DNA from 3 places in the Brucella pseudogrignonensis genome. Region 3 is predicted to be linked to each of the others. Evidence: predicted binding sites of a transcription regulator. Region 3 holds the regulator's gene; each other region holds the start of a gene.

Region 1 (10,835 bases), 720 kb from region 3:
AGCGAACTGTCAGCCCCCGAAAGCCTGCTATCCATAACTTCAACGTCATTCGCCGAAACTCCAAGCTGGGTGGAAATCTGGCGATAGATTTCTGCCTTCGTCAGTGTTTCATCTTCTTGCGCAAGCTTCGAGCGCAGGCGACGAAGATTGAAGAACAGCGACTTTTGTGCCGAACTGGTGCCACCGCGAACGATCGACCAGTTACGCAGAATGTAATCCTGCATCGAAGCGCGGATCCACCATGAGGCATAAGTCGAGAAACGAACTTCACGCTCAGGATCAAAGCGTGCTGCCGCTTCAAGCAGACCGACATAACCTTCCTGAATGAGATCACTCATTGGCAGCTTAAACTTGCGGAAACGTCCCGCCATCGAAATGACCAACCGCATATGTGATGCAGTCATCCGATGCAGTGCGTTCTGATCTTTGTTTTCTTTCCACGCTATTGCCAGCGAACGCTCTTCGTCACGCTCAAGATAAGGCGCTGACATAGCGTTGCGGATCATGGATTGAGGGGAAGAAGATGGTGCAGGCACCATATTGCGCGATGCCTTCGGCAACCGCAACGAGGGAACTGATGCTGAAACTTGGGTCGGAACTGGGGAGGAACTGCTAATCGACAACATGCTCATCTGGTTCTCCTGTTCTTAGTGCAAAGCCTTCAAAAGAACTTTGAAGGACAAGACAAAAGATAAATCAGCTCTGCGAAGAACAATTGAATGAACAACTCGTATTCGTTCAAAAACCCTGTGACAGACCTGCTTTGAGGCCAGATTAATACGCCGCAAAACAAACCCGTTTACGAACTGGTTTGATTACAACGCAAAGGAAGCTCTGCGGTTCCATAAGGAACGCAACAAATCTTCAGATATCAAAGAAAATAGAGTTCAGGATCACTTGGGCAATGCCCAAATCTGTTATTCAGAAAATAAAAAGCCCGGCAGAACCGGGCTTTTTAAGGAAATTACAACAATTTATTATGCTGCTTCGACTTCATCACCTTCAGCATCGCCTTCGGCCTCAATATCAGCCTTGGTGCGCTTCGGGCTCTTAGCAAGATTTGCTTCAATGAGACGAACAGATTCTGTATCCGAAAGCTTGTTCACTGCAGCAATTTCGCGGGCCATACGATCAAGCGCTGCTTCATAAAGCTGACGCTCAGAATAGGACTGCTCTGGCTGATTTTCTGCGCGATGCAGATCACGTACAACTTCAGAAATCATGATGAGGTCGCCGGAATTGATCTTTGCATCATATTCCTGAGCACGGCGCGACCACATGGTGCGCTTGACGCGTGCACGGCCCTGTACGACCTTCAATGCGCGTTCAACATAATCGGTTTCCGACAGCTTGCGCATACCGATGCTGACAGCCTTAGCGACCGGCACCTTGAGGCGCATCTTGTCTTTTTCAAAGTCGATAACAAAAAGCTCAAGCTTGTGGCCGGCAACTTCCTGCTCTTCGATGGCAACGATCTGACCGACGCCGTGAGCTGGATAAACAATGGATTCACCGGTCTTGAAACCCTGACGAGCCGGCGCCTTCTTCTGCTGGGATGTCATACGCTCTAATACTCCCTGTTGTGCCCGGCACAACTCGCCGGTTAACACATGATTTCGACCGCACGTCTTGGGAGACGTACGGAAGTCGTTGCGGTTTTGAGCTGGAAACGCATCTCAGGCACAAATTTATCTACCGGGAGAGTTTGGTGAGGAACGGTTGCTGCATTCGCAATAATCCATCCCGGTGCCATACAGCCCAGTAAAAAAGATTAGCCCTTTCAGAGATTAACGCATTTGCGCCACGTGTTGACGTCCAGTCACCGAAATTATTTACGCAAGGTAACACAATTTCGCGCAAGAATCAACAAATTGCCAAATATGTCGCATTCCACGATTCAGAACGCATTTTTGAGGCAACTATATTTATCAAAATTAACCGAAAAAAGCTCGGACGAGCAATCAATCGCCGGGGCCAGCTTCGGCCGAGAAGAACTGCTCAAACTTACCCGACACGCCGTCCATTTCTTTCGCTTCGGGAAGCTCATCTTTTTTGGCGGTCAGGTTTGGCCACTTCGCTGCATATTCAGCGTTCAGCTCAAGCCACTTGTCGAGGCCCGGCTCAGTATCAGGGCTAATGGCTTCAGCGGGGCATTCAGGCTCACAGACACCACAATCAATGCACTCGTCCGGATTGATGACGAGCATGTTCTCGCCCTCATAGAAACAGTCGACAGGACAAACCTCGACGCAGTCCGTATATTTGCAACGAATGCAATTATCGGTCACGACATAAGTCATTGTCCAACTCCTGTTGCCACTCTCCCATTTGAAGAGACGGCTTATCTCTAGTGAACTGACAGTTAAACACGCAGATCGAACATCTGAATGTTTTCGCTCCGGTCACGTCATATGTGTCACGCATATGGTGCTACGGCGTGTGGCTTGCTTGCCAGCTCATGCCTATGCAATCGCCAACGGTGAGGTAACGATTTTATCTCGCCATGACAAGGGTCCAAACGACGCAATATCACTATGTCACGAACATCTGAAATGACATTTCTTTTGCGTGTTAAAATTCAGAAAATGCTTTTATTTTAGACGCTTAACACGAAATTTCATTCGTTAAGGCACATCAAACTGCGTCATTGCGTCCGCATCAGTGACCGCGCAAACGATCCGTTTCACGCCGTTCTTTCTTCGTTGGTCGCCCTGCACCACTTTCACGCTGTGGCTGAACAGCCTCGATAGCTTTCGATTGTTGCGTTGGTTTGGGCGTCATATCTTCATAAAGAAGCTGCGCTTCGGGTGCTGGGCCGCGGCGTTCTCCGGGAGCCAAAACCTTGTAGACCAGAATATGTCGTTCAAGCGTGATGGTGAGAACATCGCCAATCTTCACCTGATAGGCGGCCTGATCGATCTTTGCACTGTTGACCCGGACCTTGCCGCCAGCGGCGAGTTTCACCGCCAGCGATCTTGATTTAACCACGCGAGCAAAGAACAGCCACTTATCAATGCGCTGTCGTGCAATCGCTTCGGTCACCATTTTACTTCTTCATCTGCTCCTTGAGAGCAAGAAGCTTGGCAAATGGCGAATCGGGGTCGATACGAACCGGACGTTCCTGCTCAACGCGCTTGTTTGCCTGTGGGTTCACATTGTCACGCTTTGACTGGCGATGATCACGATTGCCATCGCGAGGCTTGCCTTTAAAGCCTTCACGTTTGTTCTGGCCACGATCCTGACCTTCGCCATCATTCCGACGGTTCTTGTCAAAACGCTTCGCGCCACCGCGATTATCGCGTGCGCCCTGCGCATCACCACCTTCAGAACCAGCATCTGATTTGCGCGCATCACCCTGCTGTGGGCGATGGTTGCGCTGACGATTCTGGTTCTGGTCATGATTGCGATTGCGGCCTTCAAAGCGGCCCTGCCGCCAGAGAAGAATTGGCTTTGGCTCTTCAGCTGGAGCTTCAACTGCTTCTGATGCTGCCTTTGCTTGTGCAACAGCCTTAACAGGCGCTGGAACAGGTTCCGCAGCAGGAACAGCGGGCTTTGCTTCGCTAGCCGGCGCAGAAGCTGGAACGGCTGCTTTGAAGACAGTTTCTTCTTCAACAACCTCAGCTTGAGCCGCAGTTGCAGCAGCAGCCGCAAATGCATCAAGCTCGGCAAGCTTAGCGGTGACAGCAGCCGCGTCCATCGCTTCCTGACGATAACCGAGACTTTTCAGAATTTCTTCCATGTCCTCAGCAGTTGCACCCAGAATAGACATCATCGCTGGCGTCACAATAAAGCGACCGCCATCGAATGCGCCCTCTGCACGCGTACCCGCGCCTGGACGCCAGGCAAGTGCCGGACGGATAAGATCAGCCAAACGTTCCAGAATGTCGATGCGAACAGCACGACGGCCCAGCACGCGATAGCCTGCAAGACGGTAGAACTGCTGATCAAAAGCCGGATCAACGACAACCGATGTACGGCCAGCGGCCAGGACATTGACGACATCGCCATAACCGGCGCGTTCTTTGCCTTCGTTCTTCAACGCCCAAAGCAGTGTGATCAGGCCAGCAGGAGCAGGCTTAAGCAGCATTGGCATGAAAACATGGTAAGCACCGAAGCGCACGCCAAGACGACGAAGCGCTGCGCGCGAGTCCTGATCAAGACCACGTACTTCTTCGCTCACATCGCGGCGCTGAAGAACACCAAGACCTTCCACGATCTGGAAAGCCAGACCGCGTGTCATGCCGGTCAGCGCATCAGCGGCACTGAGATCCGTCAAAGGCTTCAAAACGGTCTCAATGTGATGAGCGACAAAACGTTCTATGCGTGCAGCCACCTTATCGCGCGCTGGGCCAGTCAGCTGCTCATCAGCCAAAATGACCGCGCGCGGCTTCAACACATCATCACCCGCAACAAGCGTGGCGACAGTCGCACCAACCCAGCGCAGAACACCGTCTGAACCGAGCGCAAAATCACCGTTGGGAGCAGCAGCAAAACGCTCCGCACGACGGTCAAATTCGGCGGCCAGCGCCTTTTGTGCAGCCGTCTTTACTGCCTTCGCATCCGGTCCATCGGACTGAACGTCAGCGGTAAAACGGAATCCTTCCAGTTGCCCGACATTATGGCCTTCGACGTTTACGTCTCCGGTCGAGCTGATTTCTGCTTCTAGCATAGCATTCTCTCTCAGGCGCCTCATAAGCACGCTTGTCCTGCGGTCTACAAAGCGTTTCGTCAACCTTTCATGCAGCGCGTCGGACAATCTGTCCTCAATTTCGCGCGTCTTTTCCTGCCAGTGTGTCGGATCGGCAAGCCAACCGGGCCTGTGCGACACAAAAGTCCAGGTACGGATTTGCGCGACGCGATGAGACAGAGTGTCGATTTCCCCCTCTGTACTATCGGCGCGGCGCACCTGTTCGCTCATATAATCTTCATCAACGCTCCCTCGGCGGACCAGATCCTGATAAATGGTTGCTATGATATCGGCATGTTGAGCCGGCGCGATCTTACGATAATCGGGGAGCGCACAGGTATCCCACAAAAGTTCAATTCGCGTAGGCGTTGTTGCAAGCCGCACAATGTCTTCGTCTTTCGACAAATTTTCAAGAGCCTGCTGATCAACAGCAGGCAAAGCCTTGGTCAAACCGACAACCGGCGTTGGTGTGTCCAAAGAATAGAGCAAGGCAGTCAGCGAAGAAAAATCGAAACGACCCGTCCGCCATTGCAGAACTTTAACTGGGTCAAAGTCATGCGCCTCAATCCGCTCGACCATTTCGTCATCCAGCGGACGAACCTGACCTGTTACGCCAAACGTACCATCACGCAAATGGCGCCCGGCACGGCCCGCGATCTGTCCCAGCTCAGACGGCGTTAAATCACGAAACTGATAGCCATCAAACTTGCGATTCTGCGCAAAGGCGACATGATCAACATCCAGATTTAGGCCCATGCCAATGGCATCGGTCGCCACGAGGAAGTCAACATCACCCGACTGATAAAGCTCGACCTGTGCATTTCGGGTGCGTGGGCTCAGAGCCCCCATAACCACCGCAGCACCACCGCGCTGACGGCGGATTAATTCAGCAATCGCATAAACTTCATCCGCAGAAAAAGCGACAACCGCCGAACGGTTCGGCAAGCGGATAATCTTCTTCGAACCTGCATAGGTGAGATGTGACAGGCGCGGACGCGTCACCACCGTAATGCCACGCAACAGCTTTTCCAAAATGCCGCGCATCGTGCCAGCGCCGAGCAACAACGTTTCCTGCCGCCCGCGCAGATGCAGAATGCGATCCGTAAAAATATGCCCGCGTTCAAGATCGCCTGCTAGCTGCACTTCATCGATAGCCACAAAGGGCATATCCGTGCGGCGCGGCATGGCCTCAACCGTGCAAACAGAATAGCGCGAATTGGGCGGAGCGATTTTTTCTTCGCCGGTAATCAGCGAAACATTAGCCGCGCCCACTCTCTCGACGACACGATTGTAGACTTCGCGCGCGAGTAACCGCAGCGGAAGACCAATCATGCCACTGCCATGTGACAACATACGCTCAATCGCGAGATGCGTCTTACCGGTATTCGTCGGCCCAAGCACCGCAGTCACACCGCGGCCGCTCAAGGTCAGCGGCAGATCATGGGCAGGGAGTTGGTTCATGCCAATTGTAGAATTCCCGGAACAAATGCCATACGTAAAGCTATGCGATAGCACTATATGACTTGAGCCGAAAGCGCTCCTGTTAAGTTTAGACCTATGTTCTTAAAGGAATTCCGGCGCGGTCAAAGCCGCGACTGTTCTAGCCGGAACTCTTGCTGCATGCACCCTCAAAAAAACAAAACGGCTTATCCATGGCACTGCGCCTCAATACACATGATTCACTCTGGGTTTTCGATGCCCAGACATCTTAACAAATACGCCGTTTAACAAATAGAACGACTCTGGAACGAATCGGCGACGAATCGCTGACTCCGCACTCTTCGCCTTTTGTTCACGGCAACATATAGACGTTGGCGCCTATCCTGCCACTATATGCTGAATCGCAATCGTTAATGCATCGGACTTTTTAAGAATAGAACTGCGCGATTGTTAACCTTTGCATTCATCGACAAAATTCGCAGAGCGCAATTAAATCACTCGTTTCTAAATTATCATTTTTTTCCGGGCCTTAGTTTAATTCAGGCCGATTAAAAACGTCTTTTCATTAACCTTCAGTTCAAAGCCAGAACGAATCGGCGACGAATCGCTGATTGATCGATTTTCTGCCTTTGTTCTCACAATATGTAGTGGCTCTGTGATTGAAAGCGCCATAGGGCAGCGCATATTTGCTGCCCTATTGTCGTTTCAAGCCATATTGGCGTTAACCTTTAAGCTGTTTATGGCCGTTCCACACACATGGCGACGCCCATGCCACCACCGATGCAAAGCGTAGCAAGACCACGCTTCACACCACGGCGTTTCATCTCATAAAGAAGCGTTGTCAGCACGCGCGCGCCTGATGCGCCAATCGGATGACCAATGGCAATCGCTCCGCCATTCACGTTGACGATCTCTGGATTAATCCCAAGATCGCGAACAACAGCACAGGATTGCGCGGCGAAAGCTTCGTTGGCTTCAACCAGATCAAGATCTGCAACTGTCCAGCCAGCCTTTTCGAGTGCTTTGCGCGTAGCAGGAATTGGTCCTGTTCCCATAATCGATGGGTCAACACCGGCTGTTGCCCAGGAAACAATCCGTGCAAGCGGCTCAAGACCACGCTTTTCAGCCTCATCGGCATCCATCAGGACCAGCGCGGCAGCACCATCATTAATACCGGATGCGTTACCAGCCGTCACAGTGCCTTCTTTATCAAAAGCAGGCTTGAGTTTTGAAAGCGCTTCGATGGTCGTTCCTGCGCGAATATATTCGTCCGCAGAAACAACCGTTTCACCCTTGCGGCTTTTGACAACAAACGGCACGATTTCATCATCGAAACGGCCTGCCTTCTGCGCTGCCTCTGCCTTGTTTTGCGAAGCAAGCGCAAAGCTGTCCTGATTATCCCGACTCAGATGCCATTGTTTTGCGATGTTTTCGGCGGTGATACCCATGTGATATCCATGAAACGCATCGGTCAGGCCGTCCTTAAGCATCGTATCGATCATCTTGAAGTCGCCCATTTTCACGCCACTGCGCAGATACGCGCAATGTGGCGCCATCGACATCGATTCCTGACCACCTGCGACAATGATTTTGGCATCACCTGCCAATATTTGCTGCATTCCGAGCGCCACGGCACGTAGGCCCGAACCACAAAGCTGATTGATCGAAAAGGCAGTCGTCTCAATTGGACAACCCGCGGCCATGGCGGACTGACGAGCCGGATTCTGCCCCTCGCCTGCCGTCAACACCTGCCCGAGAATAACTTCATCCACGTCCGCAGCATCAATACCGGCACGTTCAAGTGCGGCCTTAATTGCAGCGGCTCCAAGTTCATGTGCGGGTACATTGGCGAAAGCGCCATTAAACGCCCCCACAGCGGTACGCGCTGCACTGGCGATGACGATTGCTTTCTGGGTGTGTGATGCAGTCATTCTTTCTTTCCTCCTTGAAAATCACCGACAGAGAAAGACCAAAACGCATCGCTTTGCAAGTTTCGTAGAATAAGGCGATGCGAAGTATTTTTGCTCAAATCAATAATCTGTTTCGTCATGGAACGCGCAGTTAAGACCACACGCCTCGCGCAACACGCGTTAAGTTAGGATCACGGAAACCAAGGAGATCACTATGTCCGCACTGACACTAGAAAAAGCCAATGCCATCATCACAGCCGCTTTTGCAAAAGCCACGGAACTGAAGCTAAAGCCGTTGGCCGTATCAGTCTTTGATGCCGGTGGTCATCTGAAGGCTTTTCAGAAACAGGACGGTGCATCGATTCTACGTTTTGAAATCGCATCCGGCAAAGCCTTCGGCGCTCTCGCTGTCGGCGCTGGATCACGCTGGCTTAACAACCAGGCAAAAGACCGTCCGCATTTCCTTGAAGGTCTGTCCAATGTTTCCGGCGGTAGAATCGTACCAGTGCCGGGCGGCGTTCTCATCAAGGATTCCAACAACGAAATCATCGGTGCGGTTGGCATTTCCGGCGACACCTCAGACAATGATGAGCTAGCCGCTATTTCCGGAATTGAAGCCAGCAATTTTGTCGCTGACCCGGGCTAACTCGAAACTAGAAGCCGGGCATAGCTGCCCGGCCTCCTTCGCTATTTCATATAACGTTGTTGCTAGCAAAATGCACAACCGCACCCGGCTCAGCTTTTGATAAACAACCCACCTTACAAGGTGTATCTGACATTTCTTTTGTTATATCTTCATTATAAGTTGTATTATTTATAATATAAAACAGTGACAATGTAGAATTTACAGAGAAACCTGCATTCAGAATAGCAGCCTTTAAATAGCTATCCATTTCTCCACCCCAATATTTAATAAAATAACTATATTAAAAATTATTATTATTTAATAAAGCATTTCAATTGCGGCAGAATTTTGTTTTTTTACCATATGATAAAATTATATATTTGTTTTTGAAAAAATCTTATTTTCAAAAAAACAATAAAAGAAAACGCCGCTTCCGCAAACCGGAAACGGCGTTTTTGAAAACCATCTTTCAGCTGCAAAGCAGCTTAAGACTATTCCTTAGCTTCGAGGACCTGACGACCACGATACATACCGCTCTTAAGGTCGATATGATGTGGACGACGAAGTTCGCCCGAGTTCTTGTCCTCGACGTAAGTCGGGGCCTTGAGTGCGTCTGCCGAGCGGCGCATGCCGCGCTTCGACGGAGACGTTTTGCGTTTAGGTACTGCCATGGATTCAGCTCCACTGATCGATCAATAAACGTCCGGCACGGCCCCGAAGAGCCTGTCACATCGGACAAAATTCCGGAAAGTCACGTGCCTATACACGCTCTTGCGGCATTTGACCAGCGGAGTCTTATCTTTTTTCCAGCTATTGAACACAAGTCACATAAGGACCAGCGCGTGAAGCACGTCCGGCAACAATACGTGAAATGCGCTGCATGTTGCGTGTCGGTTTGGCAGGATTGCGAAGCGCTGGGTTGGGAAGCGTTACAGCGAGCAAGGCCGACTGCTGCGCATTCAGCCGCGATGCGGGGCGTTTAAAATAATGTTGAGCCGCCGCCTCAATGCCATAGATGCCCGGACCCCACTCAGCAATATTGAGATAAATCTCCATAATGCGTCGCTTTGACAACACTGCGTCGGCGACCAGCGCCAATGGAAACTCCAGCCCCTTGCGCAGATAGGAACGGCCATTCCAGAGGAAAAGGTTCTTCACCGTCTGCATAGTGATCGTAGAAGCACCCCGACTGGGCGCGCCATCACTGTCAAGCACGAGACTAAGTTGATGCCAGTCTACGCCGCCATGGCTGCAAAATTGCCCATCCTCAGCCATCATCACGGAATTCACCAGAACTGGCGCAACATCGTCAATACTAACCCATTGCCGGTCCACATCGCGCAAAAGAACATAGTCCTTCACCATCAATGTCGAAATCGGGCGCACAAAGGGTATTGAATAAACGAGGATCAAAAAAAGCGGTAAGAGGGCAAGACCGATCAAAATCTTGAGCATAAGGGCAATCCTGCCACCCCAAACGGGATCAGCCAAGTAATTGCGACCATCTTTGCTCCTGAGAATGATTTTTGCCACATCCACCGCCCGTTATTCCTTATTAAGCGACATAAACTATTCCTTAACAATAATGAACCTGATTCCATAAAGCTTCTGACAAGAAACAACCTGTTTGATGACCGCTGGATGAAAAAGCCTGTGCTGATCGTTGTGCCCAGTTGACCAAATCTGCACTTTGGTCCATCCCCTAACATATGGAAAACGTATCTGTAGATTTTGCTCAATCCCTGCATCTGCGCGCTCTCGAAGTCGAGACAATGCTGGTCGGGCTTCTGGATCTTCGGTTGCGCACCGGCGAAGTGGCGCGCCCCGAGCGATTGTTAGCCGCTATGCGCCATGGTGTACTGAATGGTGGCAAACGCCTGCGCCCCTTTCTCGTTGTTGAGAGTGCCGCCATGTTTGGCAAGCACGGCGATTCTGTACTGCGCGTAGCAGCGGCACTCGAATGCATTCACTGCTATTCGCTGGTGCATGATGATCTGCCTGCAATGGACAATGACGACATGCGGCGCGGGCAACCAACCGTGCATAAGGCTTTTGATGAAGCCGCAGCGATCCTCGCAGGTGACAGTCTGCTAACCTATGCCTTTGATATTGTTGCGTCTGACGAAACTGATCTTCCAGCCAAAATCCGCATCGAACTAGTCTCGGCGCTGGC
Region 2 (10,835 bases), on a different contig from region 3:
TTCCTGTCAGTGTCAGGAGTTATGTATCAACTATAGTTAATGGCCCGAACGGGTTCGTTGACGACAATAAAGTGCTTTTGTTGGGGCTGGCGAATTCTTCATCTTCTCCAGTTTTCATCGGATTATTGGCAGAACAGGCTGCTGTTCTCTATTGGAGGCAGGTGCCCAAATACCCCCAAGATCAGATACTGGTACGGCGGCTCAGTTCAGGCGGTCAGGGTGATCTATTATACGTTTCTATGAAGTCATCTAACAGCAACAGCGACCAGTATATCAACTATCGTATGCAACGCCTTTTAAGTGTTTCAAAACAATCGGATGTGTGGCGGCTTTCTGGCGTTTATATTGCACCCAGAGTGTCGCCGTTAAGCATTCCGATAGGCGCAGCATTACAAGTACTTGAGGCACAGTCCGAGGTTGAGTTCGCCGTAAAACAGGCGGGGAAACCTGATTTTATGGGCGGTTTAGCTCATGGGTATGAGAAACAGTTTAGCACGTTTATGCTCGTGGATGGCAAGATGGCTAACATGACACCCGGAGGTGACACGACAATTGCCGCTAAGCAGGTAGAGGTTGTCTCTAAATCCACAATATATGAATACGGAAGCGATCCATTGAAGCCGGTGGGTATTGTCTCGAAACGCTGGAAGTTTGAATATCCCTGGGTGGAGATCAGCACACACGTGACGTGGTCAGCGGATTTGGATGTTGATGCTTGTTATCTTGCAATGTTACCGGTCAAGCGCTTAGCTAATGACGGGGTGACGCAAGTAACAGATACGGCAATACGATCACCTGAATGGGTGCTAGAAGATGTTTCGACTGCTGGTTTCGAACAAGTTATAACGCAAGCTGATCGCTACCGGATATGGGGAGGCACCGGATACTCTGCCGAAGTGGAGATGCTTGAAGGATGGGATCAGCTTAACCGTAAGTCATACATATCGAATTCGCCCGGGTATAACAAAATTTATTTTGATCGATACGGGAATGTCGGCGCAGGAACCGTCACACCAGTGCAGTCCGGCGACACCATGACATGTCGATGGAGATTTAGATTAGACTTTGACGGGTGAAGCGATCAATTGGATAAGTAATCACCGCTTGTTATCGGGGTAAAACAGCTTCTAACAGGCGGGTCCAAGTACCCTTGACCAAATATGGTCAGAGGCAACTTTTTGTCCTTGATATGAGCGAACAAATAGAGAGGAAGCGGCTCATTGGGGAAATGATAAATATATTGCCCAACCTCTAATTGAAGCGATGAAACGTCATCGAACGAGAGAACCGGTAATTTTCGCTGTGCTAATATCGCTTCATTTAGATCGGACATGAGTATCCTCTGGTAAATTATAGAGAGATTGTATTCAGCGTCGGCTTGCCCGTCCAGCGGATTTGTCGGCGCCTCAGATAAAAACTGTTGTCATCCGATCTGTGGCGCGGCGCTAGCGATTTTGTCTTTTTGTGCCAAAGCTAACGACGGTCTGCCCAGAATGTGCCGCCGTGCCACACCTACCTCAGAACCGCTGATTTAACAGCTTCAATTCTTTTAAAATTTTCGCCTGACCGCCCACTGAGGCGGTTTTTTGTGCCGAAAGGAAATCACCTCGGCAAGCGCCACATGAGATAGCTAGCTAAAGCAAAAGCAAAAAATGCTGAACCCAAGAGCCAAAACTCAGGTTGTATGTTTTCTAAAATATTCATGCACGCCCCCACGTAACCCCTAACCGTGGCATCAATATTTCAGTGAGGTAGTGGTCACAAGTGGGTGTAACTGTCGCACTTTTCAAAAGTAAACCCCAGATGCTGGCGGGCGATCTGGGGCTACGCCTTGCACGATGCGGGTAGCATCAAAGCGCAATAGCAGCATCTCACAAAAATAGGAAAACACAATGGCACGACGCATCAACGCGGCGGGGCTTTCGCTCATCCAGCAATGGGAAGGGCTTAAGCTGACCGCTTATAAAGACGTGGCTGGTATCTGGACGATTGGCTACGGGCATACGTCCGCAGCTGGATCACCAACGGTCACACCGGGAATGACGATCACGAAGGCCGAGGCTTCGCGCATTCTGCAGAACGATCTAGCGAAGTTTGAAGCGCGGGTTGAACGTCTGGTCAAGGTTCCACTTACTGACAATCAGTTCGCTGTACTGAGCTCCTTCGACTACAACACCGGCGCGCTTCACAAATCGACGTTGCTCAAAAAGCTGAACAAAGGCGATTACGATGCAGTACCGGGCGAGCTTGCCAAGTGGGTGAATGCCGGCGGCAAGAAGGTGCAGGGGCTTGTGAACCGGCGTGCTGCCGAAGCTGGCTTATGGGCCAAGGGTGCCTTTGTCTCTTCAAACACAGTTACAGCGACGACGAAGGCCAACAAAACAGACGTTGCAACAATCGGCGGCACGGGCGCAGCGGGTGCGGCGGCAACTGTTGGGCCGGTCATTCCAGAGATTGTAAGCACGATTTCAAATCAGCAGGATGAGCTTTCGAGCGGTCAGTGGGTGCGTGTTGCAATTGCGGCTGTAATTGTCGGGCTTACTCTCTGGGGCATATATCGAAAGATCAAATCATGATCTGGGCGCTAATCCCCAACCGGTTGAAGATCGTCGCCGCCGCTGTTCTGGCGGCATTTTTGTGTCTGGCTGCTGGATATGCGGCCGGAACAATCAAAGAGCGTCAGCGGTCAGCATTGGCCGCAGCAGAAGCAACCGCAAAGGCAATCCAAAAGAGGGCGGATATAGATGAGGAAGTTATCAATATGGATGCTGTTGCTCTGTGCAAGCGCCTTGGCGGGGTGCGCGAGCAATGCGACGAACTGCGCGGGCTGGAAGCAGATAAGCCTTAAGCCTGACACTGCCGTCTATCTCGCCGGTAACGATCTAAAGGCGGGGCAGGGGATTGCAGGACATAATCAATTCGGGAAATCGCGGGGCTGCTGGTAATGACAATCCCGAAATTTCAGTGGACCATAAATCTTAATACCGTTTTACAGGTGATAACTCTTGCCGGGGTTGTCGGTGGATGGATTTACATATGGGCCAATACAGAGCGAGATATTGACGAGCTTCAAGCGTGGCGCGTCGATCATGAGCTTTTGCACAAAGAGCGCCTCGCAGATGTGAAGGCAAATGAAGCCCGGCAGGATGAGCGCATGAAAGGTATCGAAGCCGATGTGCGTAAGTTAACTGGTATCACTGATAATCTTGCCTACAGGGTTGCAGCCAACGAACAGGCCACGTCAAACACGTCTGAGACTGTCAGTAAAATTCAGGACACGCTCGCGCAACTTGGCGGCGACATGCGTGTTGTGAAAGAGATATTGCAGAGGATCGAAGCAGGACAGAAGAAGGGGCATTAACTTATTCGTCCGGGTCGGTTCCGCTCTCACCCATGTAAACGCCATGAGCCGCTTGAAGCATGACCTTTGCTGCTTCCAATCGGTCCCACCCTGCGGCCTCGGCTTCGTCTAAGGCATCGACAACCTTTGCCGCCATTTCTGCCTCACATTCGAGATTACGATCCGGATATTTGCCTTCGCGCCTTGGTCTGTTCATTGCATCCTCCTGTTTTCCAAGAAGGTAGGGCAACTACGGATTTAGGCTATATCTGCGAGAGATCGGCGTTGAGGCGGTTCGGGATGAAACTCGAGCTTTCCTTGTTCCTGCAAGGTTTCAAACATGAGGACAATTGTGTCAATGGCCTCTTGTTTACTGTCACATAAGCCGTAGGGTAGTTTGGAAAATGGGTTTCGGCTAGCGCTCAGATACCACCCCCACATGCCCGCACTAGGTCCATGTTCATTTCTCAAAAGTCGGGCAAAAGTTCCTCGTTCGCAATAGGCGATAAAATCCCCCGGGGCTGTTTGTCCGCCAATAACGGTGCGCTTCCATTCTAGTTTAATCATCGTTCCGGGTTCCCATAGCTTATGAAGTTTCCGGTTCTATTGCCGCATTTGCTGCATACGATTCGTTTTTCCAGTTCTTCCAGCGTCTGCCATTCACCAAAACGCACGGCCATTAACGGCGCTGTCTTCTCGTAGTGGTGATTGCATTTCGCACAGGTGAACCGGACGACATTGGTGTGTCTCAGGTTCTTAAGGACGGTTTTCATTTAATGACGGTTGGTTTCCAGCCACGAGTAAAGCCCATCGACATTGCAAGGCTGGCATACTCGATCTCTTTGACGAGGAAGTCGCGGTCTTTTAGAAGCGCTTCAATTGCTGCCCGCACATCGCCCTTGTGATATGCAAGTACCAGCTCAATTTCATTGTCATATTCATTTTCTTGCGCAAACGCATTCATTGTACTGCTCCGTTAAAAAGCAGATACACACGCCAATCGTATATCTGTGTTAGTCTCGACCGCCATCGATGTTCTTATTTTGTTCATGCTAGTAGAAAGAGTCAATACGCCGCATGCACGGAAGAAAATTATTTTGCGTGAAGGGTTGGAAGGTGAACCGATTGCCACACCCGACTTAGGTGTGGCGGAACACGTTGAGAACCGATTGCCACACCTTGAAAAATATCAAAGCGTTTTCAATTGCTTATAATGATCTTACAAAAATGTTGGAGGCCTCACCCGGAATCGAACCGGGGTGCAAGGATTTGCAGTCCTCTGCGTAACCACTCCGCCATGAGGCCTTCCGAAGAGCGCTGTCAAATCAGTCAGTACACTCTTGATGAGTTCCAATATTGATCCAGACACGCTTCGTCAAGCCGTTACCGGCAATTGTACGTTTTTTCTCCAAGGCTTTCTAATCAAATGGCTTAATCGCTATTATTCGTCGGGGTCGCGGTCTGATGGGGTTTGTGGTCGTGCGAGATTGCCTTTGGAAAAAGTATAGCCGGTTTCCACTGCATTGCGCCCAAACTTGTTGCGCAAGTTGTCAATTGCACCTTCCGCTACCGCGCGTTTTGTGGCCGCGGTATCAACCAGATCGGGTGGATCGGCACGATCGTCAGCAGATAATTCCCCTACACCAATTCCCAGTAGTCTGAACTTTGTTCCATCGATTTCCTTTTCTAGTAGCTGAAGGCCCGTGCGAAAAATGCGATCCGCAAGTTGCGTGGGGTCTGCGAGCTGGCGATTGCGGGTGCGTAGTTTAAAATCTTGTGTCTTGAGTTTGAGGATGACAGTGCGCCCCGCAATGTCGGCTGTCTTAAGGCGGTGTGAAACCTTTTCCGACAAAGCGCGTAGGACGGGTACGAGATCGTTTGCCTGCGAGAGGTCTTTGTTGAAGGTGGTTTCTGCCGAAATGCTTTTCATGTCATGTTCTGGCTCGACCTTACGGCTGTCTTGCCCGCGCGAGAGTCTGAAAAGGCGCTGGCCCATCGTGCCATAGGCCTTCATCAGCGAGCCTTCATCCATTGTCTGCAACTGGCCGATTGTACGAATGCCGTCGCTTTCCAGTTTCGCATTAAACGACTTTCCAACGCCCCAAATCATGCTGACAGGCTTATCGCGCAGAAAATCCACTGCTTCGGCTTCTCCGATGACAGAAAATCCACGTGGTTTTTGTAGATCAGAGGCGACCTTGGCGAGGTATTTACAATAGGAAAGTCCGACCGAAATTGTAATGCCAATTTCGTCTTCCACGCGTTTGGCAAAGCGCGCAAGAACCAAAGCTGCAGGTGCACGGTGCAAGCGTTCGGTGCCTTCGAGATCAAGGAATGCCTCATCAATAGAGATGGGCTCGACGAGCGGCGTGAGTTCATGCATCAATTTTCGAACTTCACGGCCTACACGTGCGTATTTTTCCATGTTGGGTTTAACAACCACGGCGTCAGGGCAAGCTTCCAGCGCTTTGAACATCGGCATGGCGGAGCGCACGCCATGAATGCGTGCAATATAACAAGCGGTTGAAACAACGCCCCGCGTACCGCCTCCTATGATGACTGGTTTGTCGCGAATATCTGGATTGTCGCGCTTTTCCACAGAAGCATAAAAAGCATCGCAATCAACATGGGCGAGCGTGAGTTTGTAAAGCTCTGCATGACGCACAAGCCGCGGACTGCCGCACGCACTGCAACGTCGCGTCGTTGCAAATTTTTGCGGCGATAGGCAATCGCGGCAGAAACCTTGCCCCGAGTGATTTGTGGCATGAGAATCGGTCATAGCTGGATGCTGTTTTGTGAACATAAAAGGAACATCGCTTTATACCATTAAACTATGGTATTACCACCGTTACTCGGTCACACTGTTAGTTGTGCACTTGACATTGCCAAGGATATCACCAAGTTTAGCATTATGAACAACCGTTTCGCATCCATACTCCATCGGCTCCAACCGATCATGGGATAGCAACCCTCGAATCCTGCTCAGCGCAGAGGATTCCGGGGGACGGTTTGCCGCTTGCCAACAAGCGGAATTGTTAAAAGCGCTTTCTAAAAAAATAATCAGTTATTCCGGACGAGAATCGTCACGGAGAGCAATCATCACTAGACAGCAGTGAGAGAACGTCATGAGCGTAAAGAACCGTAAGAAGCCAAAGATCGTTGTAAGCGACATTGACAACGAACGCCTGACAATTCTGGCTGGTAACGTTTCCGAAAAACTGGAAGAAGTTGCTGAGGAACTGTTACAGGAACTGGATCGCGCAAAGGTTGTTCCGCAGAAAAAGCTGCCGCTTGATGTTGTTTGCATGGGCTCGACGGTGGAGTTTCGCTCCAATGACGGCCACGAACGGAAGGTAACACTCGTTTATCCGGGTGAAGCAGATATTGCGCAGGGTAAAATTTCAATTCTCACACCGATTGGTACCGCGCTTATTGGCCTGACACCCGGTCAGTCGATGTCGTGGATTGCACGTGATGGGAAGGCACATGAGCTCAGCGTTCTGAGCGTTTCTCAACCTGCATCTGCGAACGCTTGATCGGGTTTTCACAAAATGCAAAAAAGCCCCGTTTCCGGGGCTTTTTTTAAACAGTCTTGGTTCGGTTGACTTTTGTTGTTCGTTTTTTCGGCAAACATTTATCGATGAAGTCACTGAAGACGTTCACATGATACATGAATACCAATAACTCGCCTCTGCCTCGCTTAACAAAGTCCTTTTGATCCAGAATACGATTAACACGTTTAACTTCTGCGAATTTCTGCCGGCATGTTGAGGCTGGTGTCACGCGTTGCGTGAAAAATGTGCCGTCGCTTAACGGGATTTTGGGCGTTGAATATTGAGCATCTTTCTCCGCCTCTGTCGTCACGCAGCCACTGATAAAGGCTAAACTAAAACAGAGAAAAATTGCCCGAATAAGAATCTGAAACATAGAAGCCCCTGCACGATCTACACCTCATTAATTTAAAATTGAGTTTTATAATCAATTTTAATTCGCGAGATTTTAAGCGTCATGCGAGAGGTGAGGGAACTGTTTTGCCACGCAGCCGTTTGTCTTATGGAAGTGATGGTCGTGTCAACCGAACATGACGGCATAGAAAACACAAAGATTTTTTCGGTTTCTTTTTGTGGCCAACGAAATGGCAGACGAGTTCTTTCCCCGTCCGACTGTTGCTTCACAATATTTTTAAAATTGTATCGTCATCCCGCCCGGCAAAAGCATCGCTGCTTTTTCTATTGTTGCGGGATCGCGGCCTGTTTCTTGGCAAAAGCGGAGCAGCGTTGGCTCGTGGCTTAGGTAGAATTGCAATACGCCAGCAAGAAAGCCTGGCTCTTGCGCAGCCGAGCGAATGGAAGAAACCTCGATGCCTGTCAAAGCGAGGAAACGCGGCATTAGTTCATTATCCTGAGCCATCCATACGAGTGCCTCTACTGCAAGAGCTTCTGCCTCGGTCTCACTCATAACAGTTTTCATCTCATTTTTCTCCGCTCTAAGCTTATCCATTGCACCGTAAATCGCTGAAATTTCGATTCACGCTGATTTGCACTATACGCTAAAATGCAACGCAGATTCAGCTTTTGGGTGAAATAGCTGCAATGCGGGATTTGGGAGAATATTTGCTATTCGTCAATCAAATAGGCTTAAACTACATGGAATCCATTTGGGCGTAATGGGCGCAACAAACCTGTCGTTTGGCGGACAAGAATAAGACCAGGGAATATTCGATGACCAAAACTGTGATGATCGTCGAGGACAACGAACTGAATATGAAGTTGTTTCGCGATCTAATCGAAGCCAGTGGATATGAGACCATCAGGACCAGAAGTGGTCTTGAAGCGCTTGATCTTGCCCGTGAACATCGCCCTGATCTCATTCTGATGGATATTCAGTTGCCTGAAGTATCGGGTCTGGAAGTCACAAAATGGCTTAAGGACGATGAGGAACTCAAGCATATTCCAGTCATTGCTGTTACCGCATTTGCGATGAAGGGTGATGAGGAACGCATTCGGCAGGGCGGTTGCGAGGCTTACATATCCAAGCCAATTTCTGTTCCGCGATTTATTGAGACGATAAAGTCTTATCTCGGCGATGCCTGATTATTTTGAATAAAGGCACGCTCGCGATATAAGATCTTAGGGGGGCAGGGGATCATGACAGCACGAATTCTCGTCGTGGATGATGAAGAATCGAGCGTAAAGCTGCTTGAAGCTCTGCTTTTGCGCGAATATTATGAAGTTGTGTCCGCTTATGACGGGTCGGAGGCGATTGAAATCTGTCTGGGGGGGCAGATTGATGTCGTCATTCTGGATGTTTTGATGCCGGGTATTGATGGTTTTGAAGTATGTCGTCGTCTGAAAGACGATCCGCGCACGACCAATATACCGGTCGTGATGCTGACGGCACTTAATACAGCTCAAGATAAGATCACAGGCCTTGAAGCGGGCGCAGACGATTTCATGACGAAGCCCGTCAATGATCAGCGACTGCTTTCGCGTGTTAAAAGTCTAGCGCGTTTAAAGATGGTTTCGGATGAATTGTTTCAACGAACCGGTACGGTTGCGGATACAGAGGTGGAAGCGTTGCTTGTCACCAAACTTTCTGGTCGCTTCGGTGGAGGAGAAGACGCAGCACGCATTTTGATTGTTGATGAGAACGAAATCGCGGCTGCGCGACTGCGCATGATTCTGGGCGACGACTATTTCGTCGATGTCGCCAATGATGCCAATGATGCGCTTATCAAGGCGATAGAAAACGATTATGACAGCATCGTCATTTCAGCTGATTTTACTTATTATGATCCGCTGCGGCTTTGTTCGCAGATACGAACGATTGAACGCACGAGGCTTGTTCCGATCATTCTGATCGTCAATGAAGATGAAGGCTCCCTGGTGGTGCGCGCGCTCGAACTGGGGGTGAATGATTATGTCATGCGCCCATTGGAAAAGCTTGAGCTTTATGCGCGCTTGCGTACGCAGATTAAACGTAAATGCTACAATGATCTTTTGCGCCAGAGTCTGCATCGCACCATAACTATGGCGGTTACAGACAGCCTCACAGGGCTGCATAACCGCCGTTACCTTGATACGCATATGCCAGTGCTTCTAACACGTGCTACGGGCCGCGAGAGGCCGTTAACGGTCATCATGATCGACTTCGACCACTTTAAGCGCGTCAATGACCAATATGGTCATGATGGTGGCGATGATGTGCTTCGAGAATTTGCGGCACGATTGCGTAAGAAGATTCGCGGTATGGATGTGATGTGTCGCTATGGCGGTGAAGAGTTTGCTATTGTGCTACCTGACACCGATTTGGCCAATGCTGCAGCCGTGGCCGAGCGGATACGTGATGCTGTATCAGAAGAGCCGTTCTTGCTTTTTGGCGGCAAGCATCAGATTTCGATGACGATCAGCATTGGGATTGCGTCGCTTCGGTTGATGGGTGGTGATACGGTGGAAGCGCTTTTCGCCCGCACTGATGCGGCCCTTTATGAGGCGAAAAAGAAAGGTCGGAACCGCATCGTCCTTTCTGCGGCCTGAATGCTGTCGACAGCGCCCAAGAAAAAAGCCGTCTCATAGAGACGGCTTTTTGATTTCTGCCAGTTAGCCTGGCGGTAGAAACGAATTACTTAATCTTCGTTTCCTTGAACTCGACGTGCTTGCGCGCGATCGGGTCGTACTTAGTCTTTGTCATCTTATCCGTCATCGTGCGGCTGTTCTTCTTCGTTACGTAGAAGAAACCGGTGTCAGCGGTCGACAAAAGCTTGATCTTGATGGTCGTAGCCTTGGCCATATCGAAATACCTGCTCTTTCATGATTAAACCGCTACGAGTCTCACCTATTGGTAAGAAGCGGAAATTCGGCGCGACACTACGGTTTGAGAGCGAAAAGTCAACCCCGCTTCTTCTTTTGAACCAGCCTAATCGCAGCAAAGAGTGCAAAAGCCGCAAAAAAGATGCCGAGTGTCAGCGGAAATCCCTTCGGTCCCATCGCATCCATGCCGACTCCGACCGCCTGCGGGCCTGCCAGCATGCCAATTGCATAGCAAAAAATAAATGCAGCATTCGCAGATGCAAGTTCGCGTCCGGTGAGCTCAGAACCGAGATGGGCAAGACCCACGGTATAAAGACCAGCGACCACACCACCCCACAAAAATAGCACGGCAGCCATGAGATACCAGCTATACATCAAGTAGGGCAGGGCGATCATTCCGATCAGGCCTGTGAGAGCACAGAACAGAAGCAATTTTCGACGGTCCGAAATCTTGTCGCTGATGATTCCCAATGGAATCTGCATCAACACATTGCCGAGTCCGATCATGGTCAGGAGTAGTGCTGCGTCTCCCTCGCTAAAGCCGACGCGTGCGCCAAAGACTGGAAACAGTGCGAACCCTCCGGTCTCGACGGCACCAAAAACAAACACAGCCATTGTCGCGGTTGGAACTGCAAAGATAAATGGCAGGAAAGGGACGTGCTCGCCTTCCTCGAAATCTGGGCTAT
Region 3 (10,835 bases):
AGCGGGAGTGCTGCTTGATCTGGCTGAGAACGGCAGGAAACGCTAAGCGTTAGAAAATTTGGGCAAACAAAAACCCCGGCGATTTGCCGGGGTTTTCTTTTATTCAATGACTATTTGCGCTTCGCAGTTGGTACATAATCGCGTTCTGGCGCACCAGTGTAAAGCTGACGCGGACGGCCAATCTTCTGCTGAGGATCTTCGATCATTTCCTTCCACTGTGCGACCCAGCCGACGGTGCGAGCGAGTGCGAACAGAACGGTGAACATTTCGGTTGGGAAGCCGAGAGCCTTCAGTGTAATGCCCGAGTAGAAGTCGATATTTGGATAGAGCTTCTTCTCGATGAAATATTCATCGGTCAGAGCAATGCGTTCCAGTTCCAATGCAACATCGAGAAGCGGATCATCCTTGATGCCGAGTTCGCCGAGAACTTCATGGCAGGTCTTCTGCATGATCTTCGCGCGTGGATCGTAGTTCTTGTAAACGCGATGACCAAAGCCCATCAGACGGAATGGATCGTTTTTGTCTTTCGCACGTGCGATGAATTCTGGAATGCGGTCAACAGAGCCGATTTCAGCAAGCATATTGAGCGCTGCTTCATTCGCACCGCCATGCGCAGGGCCCCAAAGGCAAGCAACACCAGCAGCGATACATGCAAATGGATTTGCGCCCGACGAACCGGCGAGACGAACGGTCGATGTCGAAGCATTCTGTTCGTGATCAGCATGCAGGATGAAAATGCGGTCCATAGCGCGAGCGAGAACAGGATTGACCTTGTAATCTTCACACGGAACGCCAAAGCACATGTACAGGAAGTTCGACGCAAAATCGAGGTCGTTCTTCGGGTACATGAATGGCTGGCCGATGTGGTACTTATAAGCCATTGCAGCAAGGGTTGGCACCTTGGCGATCAGGCGGATCGAAGCAACCATGCGCTGATGCGGATCGGTAATATCGGTCGAGTCGTGGTAGAAAGCCGACATAGCGCCTACGCAGCCCACGATAACGGCCATTGGGTGCGCGTCACGGCGGAAGCCGCTAAAGAACTTTGTCATCTGCTCGTGGATCATAGTGTGACGTGTCACACGATGATCAAAATCGGCCTTCTGGGTCGCTGTTGGCAGTTCGCCGTAAAGTAGCAGATAGCAAGTTTCGAGGAAGTCGCCATGTTCAGCAAGCTGATCAATCGGATAGCCACGATAAAGCAGCACGCCTTCATCACCATCAATATAGGTGATTTTGGATTCGCACGAAGCGGTCGAGGTGAACCCTGGGTCATAGGTGAAAGCATGGGCGTTTTTGTAAAGTGGACCGATGTCGACAACGTCCGGCCCGACAGTGCCTTGTCGTACAGGCAGGTCGAACGTTTTGCCGTCGAGGGTAAAGCTAGCTGTCTTATCTGACATCGTGTTTCCTTTCGTGTCCACTTTTGCTGCCCATGGCAGCTGAAATTTTAATCGTCTCTATAACTTGTCTTCTCAACTTCTACAGGTTTCGCACTTTCGCGCGAAACCGATTTTTCAACGCATTATCCAAACGATTTCGACCGCCAAACTATCCCAATGATTTCGCGATGCAATGCGTATTTTGGTCTAATTAAGCCAGTTTTGTCACGTCAGCGTGAATGCTAACAGTTCAAACGATTTGATCTTTTACCCGTGCAAGCGACTCTTCGCGACCAAGCACGAACAGAACGTCGAATACACCCGGTGATGTCGCACGACCGGTGAGTGCTGCGCGCAATGGTTGCGCAACCTTACCAAGTTTGAGGCCAATCGTTTCCGCGTGCGCACGAACAGCTGCATCAAGTGCGTCAACAGTCCATTCGCCAACTGATTCTAAATGCGGCAGAACGCCTTTAAGGATTTCACGGCCTTCGTCACTGAGAAGGGAAGCTGCTTTTTCATCAAAAGCGAGCGGACGTTTGGCAAAAATAAACTTCGCACCATCTGCGAGCTCGACCAGTGTCTTCGCACGATCTTTCAGACCGGGCATTGCTGTCAGAAGCTGTGCACGTCCCTTTTCGTCAAGCGACGCTTCCAGTTCTTTACCGCCTTCGATTTCCGGCAATACGGCGATCAATGCGTCGAACAAAGCTTTGTCATCGCTGGCGCGCATATAAACGCCGTTGATGGCTTCCAGTTTCTGGAAGTCAAAACGTGCTGCACCCTTGTTGATGTCGGTCACGTCAAACCATTCAACCATCTGCTCGGTCGACATGATTTCATCATCACCGTGGCTCCAGCCAAGGCGGACGAGATAGTTGCGCAGTGCTTCCGGCAGATAGCCCATCGCACGATAGGCATCGACACCAAGTGCACCATGACGCTTCGAAAGCTTGGCACCATCCGCACCATGAATGAGCGGGATATGCGACATCTGCGGGACTTCCCAGCCCATACCGTCGTAAATCACGGTCTGGCGGGCAGCATTTGTCAGGTGATCATCACCGCGGATGATGTGCGTAACGCCCATATCGTGATCGTCAACGACAACCGCGTGCATATAGGTTGGATTGCCATCGGAACGAAGAATGATGAAATCGTCGAGATCCTTGTTCGGAAAGCGGACATCGCCCTGCACAGCATCGCGAACAACGGTTTCGCCATCGCGTGGCGCTTTAATGCGGATAACAGGTTTCACGCCTGCAGGCGCTTCGGATGGATCACGATCGCGCCAGCGGCCATCATAACGTGGCGGACGGCCTTCAGCGCGTGCTTTCTCGCGCATTTCTTCGAGTTCTTCAGGTGTTGCGTAGCAATAATAGGCTTTGCCTTTCGCAACGAGTTCTTCTGCTACTTCCCGGTGACGCGGTGCACGTTCGAACTGTGAAATTGGTTCACCGTCCCAATCGAGGCCAAGCCAGGTCAAGCCATCAAGAATGGCGGCCGTTGCAGCTTCGGAAGAACGCTCACGATCTGTATCTTCGATGCGCAGCAGCATCTTGCCGCCCGTATGCTTTGCATAAAGCCAGTTGAAAAGAGCCGTGCGGGCTCCGCCAATATGCAGATAACCCGTGGGCGAAGGGGCAAAACGGGTGACGACCGGTTTCGACATAACAGCTCCACTGTGTCAAAGCCTCGTTGAGTTGCGGCAGGAAGCCGAGCGCGAGGCAGAATTTTGAATATGTAGCGCCCGTTTTCTCACAGTCCACGGGCGATAAGGATTCTCATTGCGAGAACCCTCTCGATTTTGACTGTGGTTCATGTAGCATAGGCAGCACGGTGTGCAAGCGTTTCCCAATTCTTTCGCACCGTCGGGACGTGCTTCTTTAGATTAAGCGCGGGCACTTTTGCAGTCAGGCGGGGGCATGACGGGCATAAGGGAAAGACAAGAGGTGAGCGAGCGGGCATTTGTCAAAGACATGCCTGAAGGTCTTGCTCGTGCCTTGCTTCCTGAACCGTGGTTACCGAAAGAACGAGCTGATATTCAGCCCGTCGCTTTACCGGAAAGGAAACTGACACCTTCCGAGCGTGCGCGGGAACTGCTGAGTAGTTCACGGCAGCTTTTGATTGCGGCGCTTGATCGTGAAATAGGGCGCGGAATATTTTTTCTTCTTTTTCCCGTTTTTATGGGGTTGGGAGCCGTTGTTTATTTCACGCTTTCTTATGAACCTGAATGGTTGCCCATTCTATCTGTTGTTGTAGCTGTTTGTTTAATACGTTTTTTATTCAGAAAACACTTCCTCGTATCACAAGCAGTGACACTCGTGTTGGCGGTGTTATTGGGAATAGTTGCGGGAAAGTTCGAGACGGAACGACGAAGTACGCAATTGTTAGGCTCTGAGGTTGCAACGCGTATCACTGGCAGAGTTGTTGGCTTAGAGTATCGCGATAATGGCAGTTGGCGTGTGACGCTTGATTTGCTTGAAACGCAACGACCCAAACTTCGCTATGCGCCGCAACGCATCCGGATTACGGCGCGCGATATACCAGCCAAAACAGAAATTGGCAGCGGCTTGACTGGTTTCGCGCGGTTACGTGTGCCCACTGGTCCTGTTCGACCGGGAAACTACGACTTTGCGTTTCACGCCTATTTCGGCGGGATAGGTGCAAATGGCTTTTTCTTGGGCACTCCAAAAATAGCTGATGTGCCTGCACCAAGTGAGGTTTTCGCCAAAATTTCCGGCGCTATCGCTCAATTACGGGTACATGTTTCTGAACGTATCGCTGAAGTGCTTTCAGGCGAGGATGGGAGTGTCGCAGCCGCACTCATCGCTGGAGAACGAGCGGGGATAAGTGAAGAAACAAATGAGGATCTGCGCAAAGCGGGTCTCGCGCATATCTTGTCTATTTCTGGTTTGCACATGGTGTTGGCTGCAGGGGTTGTGATGATGTCGTTGCGATCTTTATTCGCACTCGCACCAGCGTTTAGCGCCAGATATCCGGTCAAAAAAATTGCTGCATGTCTTTCACTTCTAAGTTGCACGTTCTATCTGGCTATGTCCGGTGCTGACGTCGCTGCGCAACGAAGCTATGTGATGATCGTTGTGATGCTTTGTGCATTGCTGGTCGATCGCGTAGCGATCAGTATGCGCAATCTCGCTATCGCCTCAGTGGCAATGATTGCGATTTCCCCGCATGAAATTGTGGGGCCAAGCTTTCAAATGTCGTTCTCAGCCACTGCGGGTCTCATTGCAGCTTTTGCGTGGTGGAGCGATAAGAAATCTCGCAAGCAAACAGCTATTGAAGATCGTCGCGCAAAGCCACGCGGGATTATTTCAAAAATTCTATTACCAACGGTTGCGACGGGCGCTACGTCTATTGTTGCTGGCGTGGCCAGTGGAATTTTCGCAGCCTATCATTTTAACAATACGGCGCCGTTTGGTCTTGTTGGCAACGTATTGGCACTACCCGTTATTTCTATATTGGTTATGCCCTTCGCAGTGCTCAGCTTGTTATTGATGCCGCTGCATCTGGATTGGTTGCCATTGCAGATTATGGGGTTCGGCGTTTTACTGGTCAGACATATTGCAAGTTTTGTCGCCAGCTTTTCGCCTGATGGTAATCCAGGGGTCATGCCAGCTAGCACGCTTGTTCTCTGGACGCTGGCGCTTGTTATAGCGGTTGTGTTTACAACACGAATGCGATGGCTGGCACTCCCCTTCGTAATTATCGGGCTTGCCGTTTTTATAAGAACACCGTTGCCTGATATTCTTGTGAGTGAAGATGCGAAATTCGTCGCTGTGCGTCTTCCAGATGGGAATTTTGCTATTAATCGCAGCAGGCCTCCAAAATTTACCGCGCAGAACTGGCAGACAGCCTATCTGATTAATGAGTTTATTCCGCCGCAGGTGGTAAAAAAACAGCGAATGGTATCAGCTGAAGAAGCCTTTGTTTGCGAAGATGGGGTGTGCGCCATTCCGCTGCGGGACGGTAGAATGCTATCCTACACGGCAGATGAAGAGATGAAAGACGCAGCCTGCAATATTGGCGACATTGTCATTCTCGCTATAGCTGGCAAAGAGTTGAGCTGTAAGCGTTTTAGCGTCCTGATGATCGACCGACAGGAACTAGCCTTAAAAGGTACTCTTGAACTCAGACTAGGGCATAAGCTGCTACGTGTAAGCGCTTCTGCAATCAACTCAGACGAAAACGGTATTGCGCAGGAGAATAAAATTTACCGTTTCGCACTGACCAAAACGACCAACTTAGCCGACTATGCTGATCAGCTGACCTTTTCAGTCGATGCGCCAACGCGCCCGTGGCATTTGCATCGTCTCTATTCGCGAGCGGCGAGGGGACTACCTGATCGCGAATATCAAAAGAGAGCTGGCGCTGAGAAAAGTAGAGCTTATGAAGCGTCGCAAGCCGCAACAGAATTGGCAGAGCCATTATAGCTGACTGTACTGCTTAAAAGGAAACATATTCAGTTGCATGTCTCCTAAAATGCAGTTGCTTTAATAGCGTCGGATGAGGCCAATCAACTTACCTTGTACGCGCACACGATCTGGACCAAAAATCCGCGTTTCATAAGCCGGGTTTGCAGCTTCAAGCGCAATTGATGCACCTTTGCGACGGAAGCGTTTCAGAGTTGCTTCTTCGTCATCGACCAGTGCAACAACAATTTCGCCTGGATTGGCCGTCTCACCGCGCTTAATGATGACGGTGTCACCATCAAAAATTCCTGCCTCGATCATCGAGTCGCCTTTGACTTCGAGCGCATAATGCTCGCCAGCACCGAGCATTTCTGGTGGCAGACTGATCGAATGTGTCTGATTCTGAATTGCTGATATCGGTACACCGGCTGCGATACGTCCCATCATCGGCACGGAAACCGTTGCTGGAGAATCATCATTTGCCGTAACAGGTGCAGGTCGTGACGGAGGAGGCGGTGGTGGCGCTTTGCCAAGGCTACCTTCGATGACGCTTGGAGCGAACTTCTTTTGTGAGTTCAGGCCCGGTGCAATGGAATCAGGTAGGCGAAGAACTTCGAGCGCACGTGCACGATTGGGAAGTCTACGAATAAAACCGCGTTCTTCCAGCGCTGTGATAAGGCGATGAATGCCCGATTTGGAAGCCAAATCGAGAGCTTCTTTCATTTCGTCAAACGACGGAGGGATGCCCGTCTCTTTAAGACGTTCATGAATGAACAGCAGAAGCTCGTGCTGTTTACGGGTCAACATGCGCCATACCCTCCGGACCAGAATCAAATAAAAACAAAACCAGAACGAACACTATATGTTCCAGTCTTGTTCCGCAATGGTTTTAAAATGATTAATGGTTGTGCGGAGGGGGCGTTCTTTACAGCATTAATATCGTACAAGCGTCACCCGTGGAGGCAGCAGGGGCATGCTCATCTCTCATCAGCAATGCCTGAGAGCGAACCAGCGCTGAAAGCATCGATGAGTCTTGAACCGGGAAGGGTGTTGCAATCAGTGTGCCGTCAGATGCCTGAGTGACAGTCGAGCGCACATAGTCGCGCCGGTGGTCATTGGCTTTCATCGCTTCACCAAGTTTGGCTGGGCGAATATCTGCATTTAACTCTGTGCCAGACAGTTTCGCGACGAGGGGGCGCAGAAAAACAAGACTGCATACGAGACTTGAAACCGGGTTACCTGGCAGCCCGATGACGTGAATAGTTTTGCCAGAAGTGGCTTTGCGTCCGTACATTAGCGGCTTACCCGGACGCATGGCGATTTTCCAAAAGTCGAGATCAACGTCGCAATTCTGCAACGCACCGTGAATGTAATCGCGGTCTCCAACGGATGCGCCACCAACCGTCACCAGAATGTCGATACCATCCGAAAAAGCGTCGCTGATTGCTGTTTCTATCTTTGCCGGATTATCAGTGATGATACCTAGATCTTCTGGCTCACCACCTGCACGGCGGACGATTTCGGCAATGCCAACACTGTTGGAAGCGACGATCTGGTCAGGGCCGGGAATTATTCCAGGCAGTACAAGTTCGTCGCCGGTAGCGAGTATCGCGACGCGCGGCTTGCAGAATACTGAAATTGTTGCATTGCCGCTCGCTGCTGCAAGCGAAAGCGCAGGCGCATCAAGAGAACGACCGATTGGCAGTACAACATCGCTGGGAGCGAAATCTAGCCCCGCACGTCGGATATGCCGCCCCTTGTCTAGTCCGTTGAGGATGGTGAGTGTTTCACCCGAGCGTTCCGTATCTTCCTGAATAACGATGCTATCGGCACCTGCGGGCATTGGTGCACCGGTGAAGATGCGTATGGCTTCACCTTGTTTGAGCTCACCATCAAAGCGTTTTCCAGCAACTGATTCGCCAATGACTGTGAATTCGAGAGGATAATTGGTGTTTGGAGGAGCAATTAGCGCATAGCCATCCATAGCCGAGCAATCAAAAGGAGGCTGTTGCAGTTTGGCCTGAACAGGTTCTGCAACGACACGTCCGCCTGCTTCAGAAAGCGAAATTGTCTCTGTACCATGCGGTCGTGCACTATTCAGAATACGCGCAAGTGCTTCATCGACTGGAAACAGGGACATCGGTTTTCCTTTCGTCTGAAAGATCAGGCTTTCCAATCGCCTGACTTGCCGCCACTTTTCGCACAAACGCGGATATCGGTAATTTCCATATGACGATCAACTGCTTTAGCCATGTCATAAATCGTCAGGCAGGTAACAGAAACGGCAGTCAGCGCTTCCATCTCAACGCCAGTACGGCCTTTGAGTTTTGCGGTTGCCGAAACGCGCAAGCCGGGCAGAGCTTGGTCGGGTTCTATTTCGACGGACACTTTGGTCAACATCAGTGGATGACAGAGCGGAATAAGATCAGCGGTCTTTTTCGCCGCCATAATGCCAGCAAGCCGCGCTGTGCCAATGACATCGCCTTTGGCTGCATTGCCTTCCAGAATGAGTGCCAGCGTTTCTGGCTTCATCCTGACTGCGCCTTCGGCGATCGCCACGCGATCCGTTTCGGCCTTGTCGCCGACATCGACCATATGGGCGGAACCTGTCTGGTCGATATGGGTCAGCTTGGCCGTCATGGCTCACACCTTGCCGGTTAGAAGTTCGCGGGTAGCGCTTGCTACGTCATCCTTGCGCATCAGGCTTTCGCCAATCAGGAATGTGCCAATATGGGATTTTTCAAGACGCAGGCAATCATCATGGGTGAAGATGCCACTCTCGCCCACCAAGAGACGGTCTGACGGCACCATTTTTGCAAGGCGCTCGGAGACGGCAAGATCGACATCAAAGGTACGCAGGTTACGATTGTTAACGCCGATGAGTCGCGACGAAAGTTTCAATGCGCGTTCCGTTTCTTCTTCGTCATGCACTTCAATCAGCGCATCCATACCAAGCTCAAAAGCGGTTTCTTCAAGCGCCTTTGCGAGATCATCATCGACGCTTGCCATAATGATCAGAATGCAATCCGCACCCCAGCTGCGGGCTTCGTAGACTTGGTAAGTATCGAAAAGAAAATCCTTGCGCAGCGCAGGCAATGAGCATGCATTGCGCGCAGCAGTCAGAAACTCCGGCGCGCCCTGAAAGGATGGCGTATCGGTCAGAACCGAAAGACAGGCAGCGCCACCATCTTCATAGGCTTTCGCCAACGCTGGAGGATCGAAATCCGGGCGGATAAGACCTTTGGATGGACTCGCCTTCTTGATCTCCGCAATGAGAGCAAACTTTTTGGCCGCACGCTTTGCTTCGAGCGCTTTGAGAAAACCGCGCGTTGCTGGCTGATCTTTGGCCAGTGCCTTTACTTCGTTGAGAGGCAGGCTTGCCTTTGCAGCAGCGATTTCTTCGCGTTTATAAGCTTCAATTTTCCGCAGAATGTCGGTGGACATAATGTGATCCTTTCCGTCAGAGCGGCTTGTCGTTTGATACAGCGATAACTTTTTGCAAAACGGCCAGCGCCGCACCGCTATCGATTGATTGCGCCGCGAGCGCAATGCCGTCTTTAAGGTCTTTTGCCTTACCGGAAATCACCAGAGCTGCACCAGAATTCAGCAGTACAATGTCACGATAGGCATTGTGAGCGCCTTCAAGCACGGCAAGCAGTGCTTTGGCATTAACTTCGGCATCGCCACCTTTGAGTTCAGACATATCGACGCGGCGAAGGCCGACGTCTTCCGGCTGAATTTCAAATGTGCGGATGGTGCCGTTTTCGAGTGCTGCAACTTTGGTGGTGCCGGACGTGGTCATTTCGTCAAGGCCGTCGCCATAGACGACCCATGCGGTTTCTGAACCCAGAGTTTTAAGAACTTCCGCTAGTGGCTCTACCCATTCTGCTGAGAAAACGCCGACGAGCTGACGCTTGACGCCAGCCGGATTGGAAAGCGGTCCAAGAAGGTTGAAGATTGTGCGGGTGCCAAGCTCGACGCGCGATGGGCCCACATGGCGCATTGCCGAATGGTGCATCGGCGCAAACATGAAGCCAAGACCAGCTTCTGTAATGCTACGCCCTATTGTATTGGCATCGGCTTCAATGTTGACGCCCAGCGCTGCCAACGCATCAGCAGCGCCAGATTTTGACGAGAGCGCGCGATTGCCGTGTTTTGCAACCGGCACGCCTGCGCCAGCAACGACGATCGCAGAGCAGGTTGAAACATTGTAGGAGCCGGACTGGTCGCCGCCGGTGCCAACAATATCGACCGCATCTTCTGATCCTGCAACAGGCAGCATGCGGGAACGCATGGAAGCAACAGCACCAGCAATCTCCGGCACTGTTTCTCCACGAACACGCAGAGCCATCAGGAAGCCACCGATCTGCGAAGGGGTGGCCTGACCTGACATCATAATGTCGAAGGCTGCTTTAGAATCCTCGAACGACAGTGGTGTGCCGGTGGCAGCCTTGGCGATATAGGGTTTTAAGTCAGCCATTCTCTTATGTCCGTCGCTTATCAGAATGCCAGTGCGTTATTGATGGCTGTCTGGTTAATCTTGACCGGGTATTGCTTCTGCAACTCACCGACCAGCTGTTCAAGCACGTCATCTGTAAGTGTTGATGCGAGATAGGTCTGCTGCTGTTCTGGAATAGCTTCCGGACCAGTGGCAGTTGGCTCGGTCACTTCAATTACTTTGAAGAGAAGCTGTCCGTCATTGGAAACAGCGCCAGCAGTGCCGGTGTGGTTAAGCGGACCACGGAATACCTGTGCGGTTGCGGCAGAGCCGAAATCTGCATCATTGGTGTTACGGGTGATGCCGCGCTTGGTCTGCTTTTCGACGCCTGCACTTGCTGCGATTGCGTCGAGCGTTTCACCGTCATCAAGACGCTTTTTCAATTCAGCCATGCGATCATTGAGACGCTTGACTGCTTCTTCGCCCTTCCATGCCGCTGTAACCTTGTCCTTGACTTCATCAAGTGTGCGATCGCGCGCGGGGGTCGTTCCGTCCACCTGATACCACAGATAACCAGAGTTT

Evidence for each region. The regulator LexA, encoded in region 3, represses DNA repair genes until DNA is damaged. The targets are predictions, from matches to a motif close to TGTTCNNNNTGTGTTCNG.
Region 1: RI570_RS04640 (helicase-related protein) is a predicted target of LexA. The motif match lies at 6,420-6,437, and genes of this name have one in related genera.
Region 2: RI570_RS17730 (DNA polymerase IV) is a predicted target of LexA. The motif match lies at 6,136-6,153, and genes of this name have one in related genera.

Annotation. Positions count from the first base shown of each region.
Region 1 is NZ_JAVLAT010000001.1:937,804-948,638, forward strand. It holds gene RI570_RS04620 (RNA polymerase factor sigma-32) at 1-632, opposite strand, end outside; gene RI570_RS04625 (CarD family transcriptional regulator) at 978-1,562, opposite strand; gene fdxA (ferredoxin FdxA) at 1,962-2,300, opposite strand; gene RI570_RS04635 (RNA-binding S4 domain-containing protein) at 2,659-3,045, opposite strand; gene RI570_RS04640 (helicase-related protein) at 3,047-6,148, opposite strand; gene RI570_RS04645 (acetyl-CoA C-acetyltransferase) at 6,865-8,058, opposite strand; gene RI570_RS04650 (heme-binding protein) at 8,252-8,683, shown strand; gene RI570_RS04655 (hypothetical protein) at 8,730-8,930, opposite strand; gene rpmF (50S ribosomal protein L32) at 9,154-9,333, opposite strand; gene mtgA (monofunctional biosynthetic peptidoglycan transglycosylase) at 9,473-10,195, opposite strand; gene RI570_RS04670 (farnesyl diphosphate synthase) at 10,372-10,835, shown strand, end outside.
Region 2 is NZ_JAVLAT010000002.1:1,359,818-1,370,652, reverse strand. It holds gene RI570_RS17765 (hypothetical protein) at 1-1,076, shown strand, start outside; gene RI570_RS17760 (lysozyme) at 1,893-2,576, shown strand; gene RI570_RS17755 (hypothetical protein) at 2,573-2,848, shown strand; gene RI570_RS17750 (hypothetical protein) at 2,945-3,361, shown strand; gene RI570_RS17745 (hypothetical protein) at 3,363-3,557, opposite strand; gene RI570_RS17740 (hypothetical protein) at 4,110-4,304, opposite strand; tRNA gene RI570_RS17735 (tRNA-Cys) at 4,572-4,645, opposite strand; gene RI570_RS17730 (DNA polymerase IV) at 4,782-6,119, opposite strand; gene rnk (nucleoside diphosphate kinase regulator) at 6,466-6,876, shown strand; gene RI570_RS17720 (hypothetical protein) at 6,923-7,267, opposite strand; gene RI570_RS17715 (DUF3572 domain-containing protein) at 7,523-7,810, opposite strand; gene RI570_RS17710 (response regulator) at 8,062-8,433, shown strand; gene RI570_RS17705 (PleD family two-component system response regulator) at 8,488-9,876, shown strand; gene rpmG (50S ribosomal protein L33) at 9,962-10,129, opposite strand; gene RI570_RS17695 (MFS transporter) at 10,228-10,835, opposite strand, start outside.
Region 3 is NZ_JAVLAT010000001.1:218,305-229,139, reverse strand. It holds gene lpxB (lipid-A-disaccharide synthase) at 1-46, shown strand, start outside; gene gltA (citrate synthase) at 111-1,403, opposite strand; gene gltX (glutamate--tRNA ligase) at 1,633-3,054, opposite strand; gene RI570_RS01085 (ComEC/Rec2 family competence protein) at 3,308-5,836, shown strand; gene lexA (transcriptional repressor LexA) at 5,897-6,622, opposite strand; gene glp (gephyrin-like molybdotransferase Glp) at 6,741-7,955, opposite strand; gene moaC (cyclic pyranopterin monophosphate synthase MoaC) at 7,979-8,455, opposite strand; gene trpC (indole-3-glycerol phosphate synthase TrpC) at 8,459-9,259, opposite strand; gene trpD (anthranilate phosphoribosyltransferase) at 9,276-10,295, opposite strand; gene RI570_RS01055 (peptidyl-prolyl cis-trans isomerase) at 10,316-10,835, opposite strand, start outside.